2 regions of the Erwinia sp. E_sp_B01_1 genome follow, and region 1 is predicted to be linked to the other one. Evidence: predicted binding sites of a transcription regulator. Region 1 holds the regulator's gene; the other holds the start of a gene.
What was found. The regulator LexA, encoded in region 1, represses DNA repair genes until DNA is damaged. The targets are predictions, from matches to a motif close to TNCTGTATGTACATACAGNA.
Positions count from the first base shown of each region.

Region 2: VRC33_RS07910 (DNA translocase FtsK 4TM domain-containing protein) is a predicted target of LexA. The motif match lies at 2,850-2,869, and genes of this name have one in related genera.

Region 1 is NZ_CP142208.1:4,414,139-4,419,478, forward strand. It holds gene dinF (MATE family efflux transporter DinF) at 174-1,496, opposite strand; gene lexA (transcriptional repressor LexA) at 1,601-2,209, opposite strand; gene VRC33_RS20525 (diacylglycerol kinase) at 2,326-2,685, opposite strand; partial or broken gene plsB (glycerol-3-phosphate 1-O-acyltransferase PlsB) at 2,814-5,236, shown strand; gene ubiA (4-hydroxybenzoate octaprenyltransferase) at 5,322-5,340, opposite strand, start outside.
Region 2 is NZ_CP142208.1:1,623,137-1,628,476, forward strand. It holds partial or broken gene cydD (cysteine/glutathione ABC transporter permease/ATP-binding protein CydD) at 1-666, opposite strand, end outside; gene trxB (thioredoxin-disulfide reductase) at 817-1,785, opposite strand; gene lrp (leucine-responsive transcriptional regulator Lrp) at 2,317-2,811, shown strand; gene VRC33_RS07910 (DNA translocase FtsK 4TM domain-containing protein) at 2,931-5,340, shown strand, end outside.

The DNA of each region.
Region 1 (5,340 bases):
ATAAAACGCTGCTTAACTGCTGAACGTACAGGTAATTGTAGTAGAAGGTGGAGGATTTGCTCGCGAATGGAAAATTTTACACCCTATTTGCAGCAAAAGTGACAACGCTTATATGAAAAAAGTCTGTAAGATCAGAAGATAACGAAGCGGCAACCTCAACGTAACTAAATATTTCAGCCAGCAAACCAGCTGTTGTTCTGCCAGTGACGCCGCCAGAGCCACCACAGCGACAGGCCGCGCAATATCAGGAACACCGTTACGGCCAGCCATAACCCGTGGTTGCCAAGCACCGGCACGGTAAACAGCGTCAGCCCGTATCCGGCGGCCGCCACAACCATGCCGTTACGCATTTCACTGGCTCTTGTGGCACCGATAAACATGCCATCAAGCAGATAACACCATACGCCGCACACCGGCAGCACAATTTGCCAGAACAGATAGCTGTCGGCCTGCTGCTGTAACTCCGGTAGAGAAGTGAGTAAGGCAACGATATGTGTGCCACCCAATGCGTAAATGGCTGAGAAGAGTAACGCGACCAGCCCGGCCTGCCGACAGGCGGCATGCCATACCAGCAGCAATTTGCTGGCATCTCTGGCACCGAAGGCTTCCCCGGAGCAGGCCTCCACCGCGTAGGCGAAGCCATCCAGCGCATAGGCTGTGAAGGTCAGGAACATTAACAGGACCGCGTTCACGGCCACGATTTCGCCCCCCAGCCGCGCTCCGAAGATGGTCAGCGAGACAAAACAGAGTTGCAGCAGTAAAGAGCGAAGCATGATGTCGCGGTTCAGCCGCAGCAAACGCCCGAAATTGCCCCGCCATGCGTTTTTAAACAGGGAAAATGAAATCCCCCTCAGCTTTATTACCCGCCAGACCATCACCAGACCGATGAAAAACGTGGCGTACTCTGCTATCACCGTTGCTGCTGCTGCGCCCTGCACGCCCCAGTTCAGACCGATAACAAACCACAAATCCAGCACAATATTGACCAGGTTCCCCACTACCAGCAGGATCACCGGCGCACGAGCGTACTGAACGCCCAGTAGCCAGCCAAGCAGCACCAGGTTTGCCAGGGTAGCGGGCGCGCTTAACCAGCGGATGTGCATAAACAGGGAAGCCTGATGCAAAACATCCGCATCGCCGCCGACGATCGACAGCGCCAGTGAGTTGAGGGGGGATTTGAGCAGAATAAACAGCAGGCCAGCGATCAGCGCAATACAGAGAGGTTGCATCAGCGCGCGGGCAAGAGCAGGTTTGTCTTTGGCACCAAAAGCCTGAGCAGTCAGCCCGGTGGTGCTCATCCGCAGGAACAGCAGCAGCATAAAGAGGAAGCTGGTTGCGGTAGTGCCGACGGCAACGCCGCCCAGATAGGTGGGACTGTCAAGATGGCCGATGACCGCCGTATCCACCAGCCCGAGCAGCGGGACGGTGATATTCGACAGGATCATTGGCAGCGCCAGCCGCCAGAGGTTTTTATCTGAGTGAGAGAAGAACCGCATGGCCATCCACTGTGCGACGGGCTTAAAGCCGTGCCGCAGGCACCGGAAGCAGGTACCACGGCAATAAAAACGCGCCGCCGGGGCCGCGCGTCCGGGTCAGGCTGTTACAGCCAGTTGCCGTTGCGGATCACCCCGACGGCCAGACCTTCAATCGACAGCGTCTGCTGACGGAGATCCACCACAATCGGCTGAAACTCGCTGTTTTCAGGCAGCAGATGCACAATATTGCCCTGCTTTTTCAGACGCTTTACCGTGACTTCATCATCAATGCGCGCAACCACTACCTGACCATTACGCACATCCTGAGTTTTATGCACGGCAAGCAGGTCGCCATCCATAATACCGATATCTTTCATCGACATTCCGCTGACGCGCAGCAGGAAATCGGCGCCAGGCTTGAACAATTCAGGATCGACCTGATAGTGTCCTTCGATATGCTGTTCTGCGAGCAGAGGCTCACCGGCTGCCACGCGGCCAATCAGCGGCAGGCCGTCTTCCTCTTCCATCATCAGACGGATACCCCTGGAGGCTCCGGAGACAATCTCAATCACGCCTTTACGCGCCAGCGCCTTCAGGTGCTCTTCAGCCGCATTCGGGGAACGGAAACCGAGCTGTGTGGCGATTTCTGCCCGCGTCGGTGGCATACCGGTCTGGTTAATGTGGGCGCGTATCAGGTCATAAACCTGCTGCTGCCGTGCCGTTAGTGCTTTCATCCCGCCCCCTGGTTGTTTATACAGTCGACTGTGAGTATATACAGGTATTTCCAGGATGAAAACCTAAAGATGCGTAAAAAATAGCGGTATGTGACAAAGGGAAGAAAAGGCCGCCATCAGCGCAGCAGCAGCATCGCCCAGACAAAAACGGCCAGTAAAATGGTGATTAATACGGCGGCAGAGCCCATATCCTTGGCACGCCCCGATAAAGGGTGAAATTCGCTGCCGATACGATCCACCACGGCTTCCAGGGCACTGTTAAGAATTTCAACGATGATGACCAGCACGACAGACCCGATGAGCAGCACGCGGGTAACAGCATCCACATCCAGCCAGCAGGCCACAACAACCGCCACAATAGCGGCCACGGCTTCCTGACGAAATGCCGCTTCGTTCTGCCACGCTGCGCGTATTCCTTTCCATGAATAGCCTGCGGCTTTGAAAATACGGGTCAGTCCGGTGACGTTATTTGCCATAATGAGGGAACCCTTTGTGATGTTTACCGTCAATGTCTGGGTGGCGCACATTTTGCAACACCACAGATCTCACTGGCGCTTTCTGGTATGCTTGCGGCGCTTTGCTAACAAGAGGCTTCATGTTATCTATGTCAGGTTGGCGTAACTTATATTATAACTTATTGAATTTTCCAGTTAAATTACTGGTAAAAAGTAAAGCGATCCCCGCTGAGCCGGTCGTTGAGCTGGCGCTGGATACATCGCGCCCCATTATGTATGTGCTGCCTTATGATTCAAAGGCCGATCTTCTGGCGCTGCGTGAACAATGCCGCAAACAGGATCTTCCCGATCCCTTAGATCCGCTGGAAATCGACGGCACTGTGCTGCCTCGTCATGTGTTTATCCATGATGGCCCGCGCGTCTTCCCCTATTTCGTGCCAAATCTGGAATCTGTAAAACTGTTCCATGAATATCTGGACCTTCATCGCAGCAACCCTCTGCTTGATGTGCAGATGGTGCCGGTGTCGGTGATGTTTGGCCGCGCGCCAGGCCGCGAAGTACAGGGTGATGAACAGCCGCATCTGCGGGTACTCAACGGCATCCAGAAATTTTTCGCGGTGCTGTGGCTGGGTCGTGACAGCTTTGTGCGTTTCTCCCCTATCGTCTCCCTGCGCCGTATGGCGACGGAACACGGTACGGATAAAACCATCGCGCAGAAGCTGGCGAGAGTGGCAAGAATGCACTTTGCCCGCCAGCGCCGGGCAGCCATTGGCCCCCGTCTGCCGGTGCGTCAGGATCTGTTTAACAAGCTTCTGCAATCCAAGGCCATTGCCAAAGCGGTGGAAGATGAAGCACGCAGCAAAAAGATCTCCCATGAAAAAGCTCAGCAGAACGCTATTGAGCTGATGGAAGAGATCGCTGCGGACTTCTCCTATGAGGCTATCCGTCTGACGGACCGCATCATGGGCTGGACCTGGAGCAAGCTCTATCAGGGCATCAACGTTAACGGTGGTGAACGCGTGCGTCAGCTGGCGCAGGACGGGCATGAGATTGTTTATGTGCCCTGCCACCGTAGCCATATGGATTATCTGCTGCTCTCCTACGTGCTCTATCACCAGGGACTGGTACCACCGCACATCGCCGCCGGTATCAACCTGAACTTCTGGCCAGCCGGCCCGATTTTCCGTCGTCTGGGTGCATTCTTTATTCGCCGTACCTTTAAAGGCAACAAGCTCTACTCCACGGTATTCCGTGAGTATCTTGGCGAACTGTTCACCCGTGGATACTCGGTGGAATACTTTGTGGAAGGGGGCGCTCACGCACCGGCCGACTGCTTGATCCAAAAACCGGCACGCTGTCGATGACCATTCAGGCCATGCTGCGCGGCGGTAACCGCCCTATCACCCTGGTGCCGATTTACATCGGTTACGAGCACGTGATGGAAGTGGGCACCTACGCAAAAGAGCTGCGTGGCGCGACCAAAGAGAAAGAAGGCTTTATGCAGATGGTCCGTGGCCTGCGCAAACTGCGTAATCTCGGCCAGGGCTATGTCAACTTTGGTGAACCCCTGCCGCTGGTGACCTACCTGAATAAGCGCGTGCCTGAGTGGCGCGAGGCTATCGATCCTATTGAAGCCCAGCGTCCGGCCTGGTTAACGCCAGCGGTGAACGATATTGCCCAGCGCGTAATGGTCAGGATCAACAACGCCGGTGCGGCGAACGCCATGAACCTGTGCGTGACCGCCCTTCTGGCTTCGCGTCAGCGCTCGCTGACCCGTGAGCAGTTGATTGGTCAGCTGGAATGCTACGTACAGCTGTTGCGCAACGTGCCCTATTCGCCTGATTCGACCGTCCCGGATATGACGCCAGAAGCGATGCTGGACCACGCCCTGAGCATGAATAAGTTCGAGATTGAGCAGGATAATATCGGCGAGATCATCGTTCTGCCACGCGAGCAGGCCGTGCTGATGACCTACTATCGCAACAACATTCACCATATGCTGGTGATGCCGTCGCTGATAGCGGTGATCCTGATGCACTATCGTGAGCTGACCAGAGCCGAGCTGCTGCGCCAGATCAGCGTGATTTATCCCATGCTGAAGAGCGAACTCTTCCTGCACTGGAACAAAGAGGATCTGCCAGGGGTGCTGGACTCGCTGCTCAGCGAGATGGCCCGTCAGGGGCTGCTGACCGCGGAAGATCAGATGCTGCGTCTAAGCCCTGCGCGCTTCCCTACGCTTCAGCTACTGGCTGCGGGCGTGCGTGAAACACTGCAGCGTTATGCCATCACCTTCTCGATCCTCAGCGCTAACCCGTCGATTAACCGCGGTACGCTGGAGAAAGAGAGCCGGACGATGGCTCAGCGCCTGTCGGTTCTGCACGGTATCAATGCGCCGGAATTCTTTGATAAGGCCGTGTTCTCTTCGCTGGTGTTGACGCTGCGGGATGAGGGTTATATCAGTGATACCGGCGATGCGCAGGTAGAAGAGACGCATAAGGTCTATCAGATGCTGGCAGACCTGATTACTCAGGAAGTCAGAATGACCATCGAGAGTGCAGGGCCGCACGAGTAGGCTTTGCCTGACCAGTCCCTGATTAACCGTATAAACGCCTGATGAAGTTCATCAGGCGTTTTTTTCAGGACGTACACCGGGTCGATCAGAGCCAGTCGACCAGC
Region 2 (5,340 bases), 2.0 Mb from region 1:
CTCAGCACGATGGAATAAACGCAGAGTATCCAGCCCGCTTAAACGATCGAGAAAATGACCACTGAGGCGGCTAAGCGCTTTGAAGTTACGGCGGTTAGCATCGGCAGCACCCATGCCGACAAGCGCCATGAATAAAGGGATTAGCGGGGCGGTACAGAGTAAAATCAGCGCGGCTACCCAGTTCACCGGGAATAAGGCGAGCAGAATAAAGCAGGGAATAAATACGGCCAGCAGCATCTGCGGCAGATAGCGGGAATAGTAATCCTGCATCTCCTCAATTTGCTCCAGCAGCAGAGTGGCCCAGCTTCCTGCCGGTTTGCCCTGAATCCAGGCAGGGCCCAGTTCGCTAAGCCGGTTCAGCACGGTGCGGCGTAGCGCGGTTCGAATAGCTTTCCCACACTCGAATCCCACTTTTTCACGCAGCCAGGCTAGCACACCGCGAAGTGCAAAACAGCCAAACAGCAAAGCGAACCGGAACAGCATTGATTCCCGGGGGAGATGCTCAACGATCAGCGCCTGGAGCAGGGAGGCCAGCAGCCAGGCCTGACAGACAATCAGTAAAGCGCTGAGCATGCCCAGAATCATTGAGAGCCGTAGCCAGCGCTTGCCGTGCCCGGTCTGGCTTTTCAGCCAGCGGAGTAACTGTTGCTGTCGAGTTTTGTTCATGCTTTTCCAGCTGAGCGTTGTTATGCGAAACAGGGAGAAAACAACCCTGCAATATACAGGGGCAATTGGTTTGCAATGTTACAACGCAGAAAGCAAAAAGGCGACCTGAGGAGGTCGCCTTTGGAAAGATTGATGCAGGGATTTAACAACTTACTGAGAGTTTTTAACTAATCCATCCAGATAGCGTTCTGCATCCAGCGCGGCCATACAACCCGTACCGGCTGAAGTAATAGCCTGGCGATAGATATGGTCCATCACATCACCAGCAGCAAAGACGCCCGGAATGCTGGTCTGCGTTGCATTCCCCTGAAGGCCGGACTGCACTTTGATGTAACCATTTTCCAGCTCCAGCTGATCTTTAAAGATGCCGGTGTTAGGGCTGTGGCCAATGGCGACAAACAGGCCGGCAACGGTCAACTCTTCGGTTTGTTGTTCATCCAGCGTGGAGCGCAGGCGCAGGCTGCTGACGCCCATCTGATCGCCCAACACTTCATCCAGCGTCTGATTGGTATGCAGCACGATGTTGCCGTTGCGCACTTTTTCCATCAGTCGGTCAATCAGGATTTTTTCAGCACGGAAGCTGTCACGACGGTGAATCAAATGAACTTCGGCCGCAATATTTGCCAGATAAAGCGCTTCTTCTACAGCAGTATTTCCGCCACCAATAACCGCGACTTTCTGGTTGCGGTAGAAGAAACCATCACAGGTAGCACAGGCGGAAACACCACGACCTTTGAAAGCCTCTTCAGAAGGCAGGCCGAGATAGCGGGCAGATGCGCCGGTAGCGATGATCAATGCATCCGCTGTGTATTCTTCACTGTCACCAGTAAGGCGGAATGGACGGGACTGCAAATCAACGGTATGGATGTGATCAAAAATAATCTCGGTGTTGAATTTCTCAGCGTGCTCCTGCATCCGTTCCATCAACAACGGCCCGGTCAGGTCATTGGGATCGCCCGGCCAGTTTTCCACTTCGGTGGTGGTGGTCAGCTGACCCCCTTTTTCCAGGCCGGTAATCAGAACCGGATTGAGGTTGGCTCGTGCTGCATAAACGGCGGCAGTGTAGCCTGCAGGACCGGAGCCAAGGATAAGTAATTTGCTGTGTCTTGCCGTGCTCATGAGACCCTCATTATTTGTCTGGCAAACATTTTTTCGATTGTAGGGAATTTAACGCGGTAACAAAAGCCTTCTGCGCTTTTGTTAACGATGGTTGTAAAAGGTTTGACCAATGAGTCAGTTGTTCCGGCAAGGTGAGAATGCGCTGTTTTGGGGCAGGGATTGCCTGATTAAGGTGCATCACTACGAAAAATATCCATTTAAAAACAGTCACGCAGCGATACTTCTGGCATGTTGTACTGATTTTGGTTGTTTTGCTTTGACAATCGGCTGCGCTTTTGCGAAAACAGTGTAGGAAGCAGAGGGTGTTCAGGCTGGCAAAACAGGCGTTCATACCGCGTTTTAGCTATCAGGCCGGATAAACTCAGTCTGTCATTGGTCATGACGCATGGGGTGGACAGACCACATGCGTCATACGGATGGGCGTTTTACTACTGGCGCAACAGGCTCCTGACTTCACTTAAAACAACCCTGCACAATGAACTCGTTCAGGGTATGGCAGGTAAAGGGAAGGCATTTAGAGAGACAATAAGAATGGTAGACAATAAAAAACGACCTGGTAAAGATCTCGACAGGATCGACCGCAACATCCTTAATGAACTGCAAAAGAACGGTCGAATTTCCAACGTCGATCTTTCCAAGAGTGTGGGATTATCTCCTACACCCTGCCTGGAACGCGTACGCCGCCTCGAACGTCAGGGATTCATCCTTGGCTATACCGCACAGCTGAATCCACACTATCTGGATGCATCGCTGCTGGTATTCGTTGAGATTACTCTGAATCGTGGTGCGCCAGACGTGTTTGAACAATTTAACGCCGCTGTGCAAAAACTTGAGGAAACTCAAGAGTGTCATCTTGTTTCAGGCGATTTCGACTATCTGCTGAAAACCCGCGTTCCGGATATGTCAGCCTATCGCAAATTGCTGGGTGAAACCCTGCTGCGTCTGCCGGGCGTTAACGATACGCGTACCTATGTCGTCATGGAAGAAGTGAAACAAAGTAACCGCTTAGTCATTAAAACGCGGTAACACAGGGCAGGTGCAAAACCTGATAGATTTCGGTACACTCCTGTGAATTCATACAGGTTCAGCGTCGGGCTCGCCCGGCGCTGTTGCCTCCATAGTTTACAGGCCCCTGGAGAGTACTCTTGAGCCAGGAATACACAGAAGATAAAGATGTATCCCTACAACCGCTGAGCAGTGGGCGTCGCCTGCTGGAAGCGTTGTTAATTATTGTCGCTCTTTTCGCCGTCTATCTGATGGTGGCATTGGTCAGCTTCAATCCTTCCGATCCCAGCTGGTCTCAGACCGCCTGGCACGAACCTATCCACAATATAGGCGGCGGCGTTGGCGCCTGGCTTGCGGATACCCTGTTTTTCATTTTTGGCGTTATGGCTTATGCCATTCCTCCGGTCATTTTAGGCCTCTGCTGGATCACTTTCCGTCAGCGACATTCCCAGGATTATATCGACTATTTTGCCGTGGCTTTACGGCTGATTGGCGTGCTGGCGCTGGTTGTTACTTCCTGCGGCCTTGCGGCGCTGAATGCTGATGATATCTGGTACTTCGCTTCAGGTGGCGTCATTGGCAGCCTGTTGAGTAACGCTATGGCACCCTGGTTCAGTGGCGCAGGCGGAACCTTAACGCTGTTATGCATCTGGGCGGCCGGGCTTACGCTGTATACTGGCTGGTCCTGGCTTACAATTGCCGAAAAGATCGGCGGTGCTGTGATGGGCGTACTGACGTTTGCCAGCAATCGCTCGCGCACTGATGAGCGCTGGCATGAAGAAGAGGACTATCATGATGAGGACGCTACAACAGCGCCAGTTCTGAAGCAATCCGCTGCGGGCGATCGGGATGATGTTCTGCTTTCTGCTCCGAAGAAAGTGACGTCAGAAGAAGAGGGTGATGAAGAGGACAACGATCCTCTGCTCAGCAAGCCTGCTGCTGCAATAGCTTCCGCAACGCCACTGGCTGCTGCATCCCAGTCTGCTGCCGTGCCGTCTGCGCCTGTATCACCAATGGCCGCATCTCAACCTGCTGCCGCGCCGTCTGCGCCTGTATCACCAGTAGCCGCGTCTCAACCTGCTGCCGCTCCGTCTCCAGTGGCCACCTCGCAGCCTGCTTCACTCGTTCCTCAGCCTGTTCAGTCAACTGCCAGCCCAGTTACGCCTGCGGTAGAAACGCCTGAGCTTTACCGCTTTGAAATGCCTGCTGAAGCAGAAACGCCTGCGCCATCGGTGCAGATCGAGCAGGAAGATGATGGCCCTCGAATGGGTAACTGGCGTGAAGCCTCAACGTCATCACCGTTTGACTTCTCGTCACCACAAACCTCGCAACCTGGCGATATTGTGGCGGGTGCACAGGGCCTGAGTGACGCGGCCAAAGTAGCTGCAGCTTCAGCGCCATTTATGCCGGGCTTTAGTGCAACAAGTGAGAATATCAATCCTCAGGTTAAACAGGGAATTGGCCCCACGCTGCCGCGCCCTAATCCGGTTAAGCTTCCTACCCGCCGTGAGCTGGCTTCCTATGGCATAAAACTTCCCTCCCAGCGTATGGCGGAAGAAAAAGCTAAAGAAGAACAGGATTTGCTTGAGCAGACGTCACCTGATTTGCCTTCCGGCAGTCAGGATGAAGAAACACTGGCAAGGGAAGAGGCGCAGTTGCGCGAAGCCTTTATGGCTCAGCAGCAGACGCGTTATGGTGAAGAGTTTGCGCAGGATGATGAAGAAGCGCAGCAACAAGCTGCACTGGCGCGTCAGTTTGCAGACCAGCAAAATCAGCGCTATGGCGAGGAACCGTCCCAGGAAAGCAGCCTGTCTCAGCATCTGAACACGGCCGGAGCATTTGATTTTTCTCCTGTGGATGATCTGGTCGATAATGGCCCAGGTGAGCCTTTGTTTACGCTTCCTGCTGAAGCTCCAGCCGAGCAGACTCAGTGGCAGCAACATAATCAGGCTCCTCAGCAGACGCCACCGGCTCAACAACCGCAGATGCCACCGGTTCAACAACCAGAAACGCCTGCATGGCAGACGCCTCCTGTTCAACAGGCACAGACGCCACCGGTTCAACAACCAGAAACGCCTGCATGGCAGACGCCTCCTGTTCAACAGCCACAGACGCCACCGGCTCAACAACCGGAAACGCCTGCATGGCAGACGCCTTCTGTTAAACAGCCACAGACGCCACCGGCTCAACAACCAGAAACGCCTGCATGGCAGACGCCACCTGTTCAACAGCCGCAGACGCCACCGGTTCAACAACCAGAAACGCCTGCATGGCAGACGCCACCTGTTCAACAGCCACAGACGCCAGCCTGGCAGACGCCTCCGGCTCAGCAACCAGCTGCCCCTGAACCTGTTGTGGCAGCTCCACAGCCTGAAGCGGCTAAACCAGCTCACGACAGCCTGTTCCATCCGTTCCTGGTTCGCCATGAACAGCCGCTGGAAAGGCCTACCACGCCATTACCTTCGCTGGATCTGCTGACGTCACCGCCTGTGGAAGCCGAACCTGTTGATATGTTCGCGCTGGAACAAACGGCGCGTCTGGTGGAAGCCC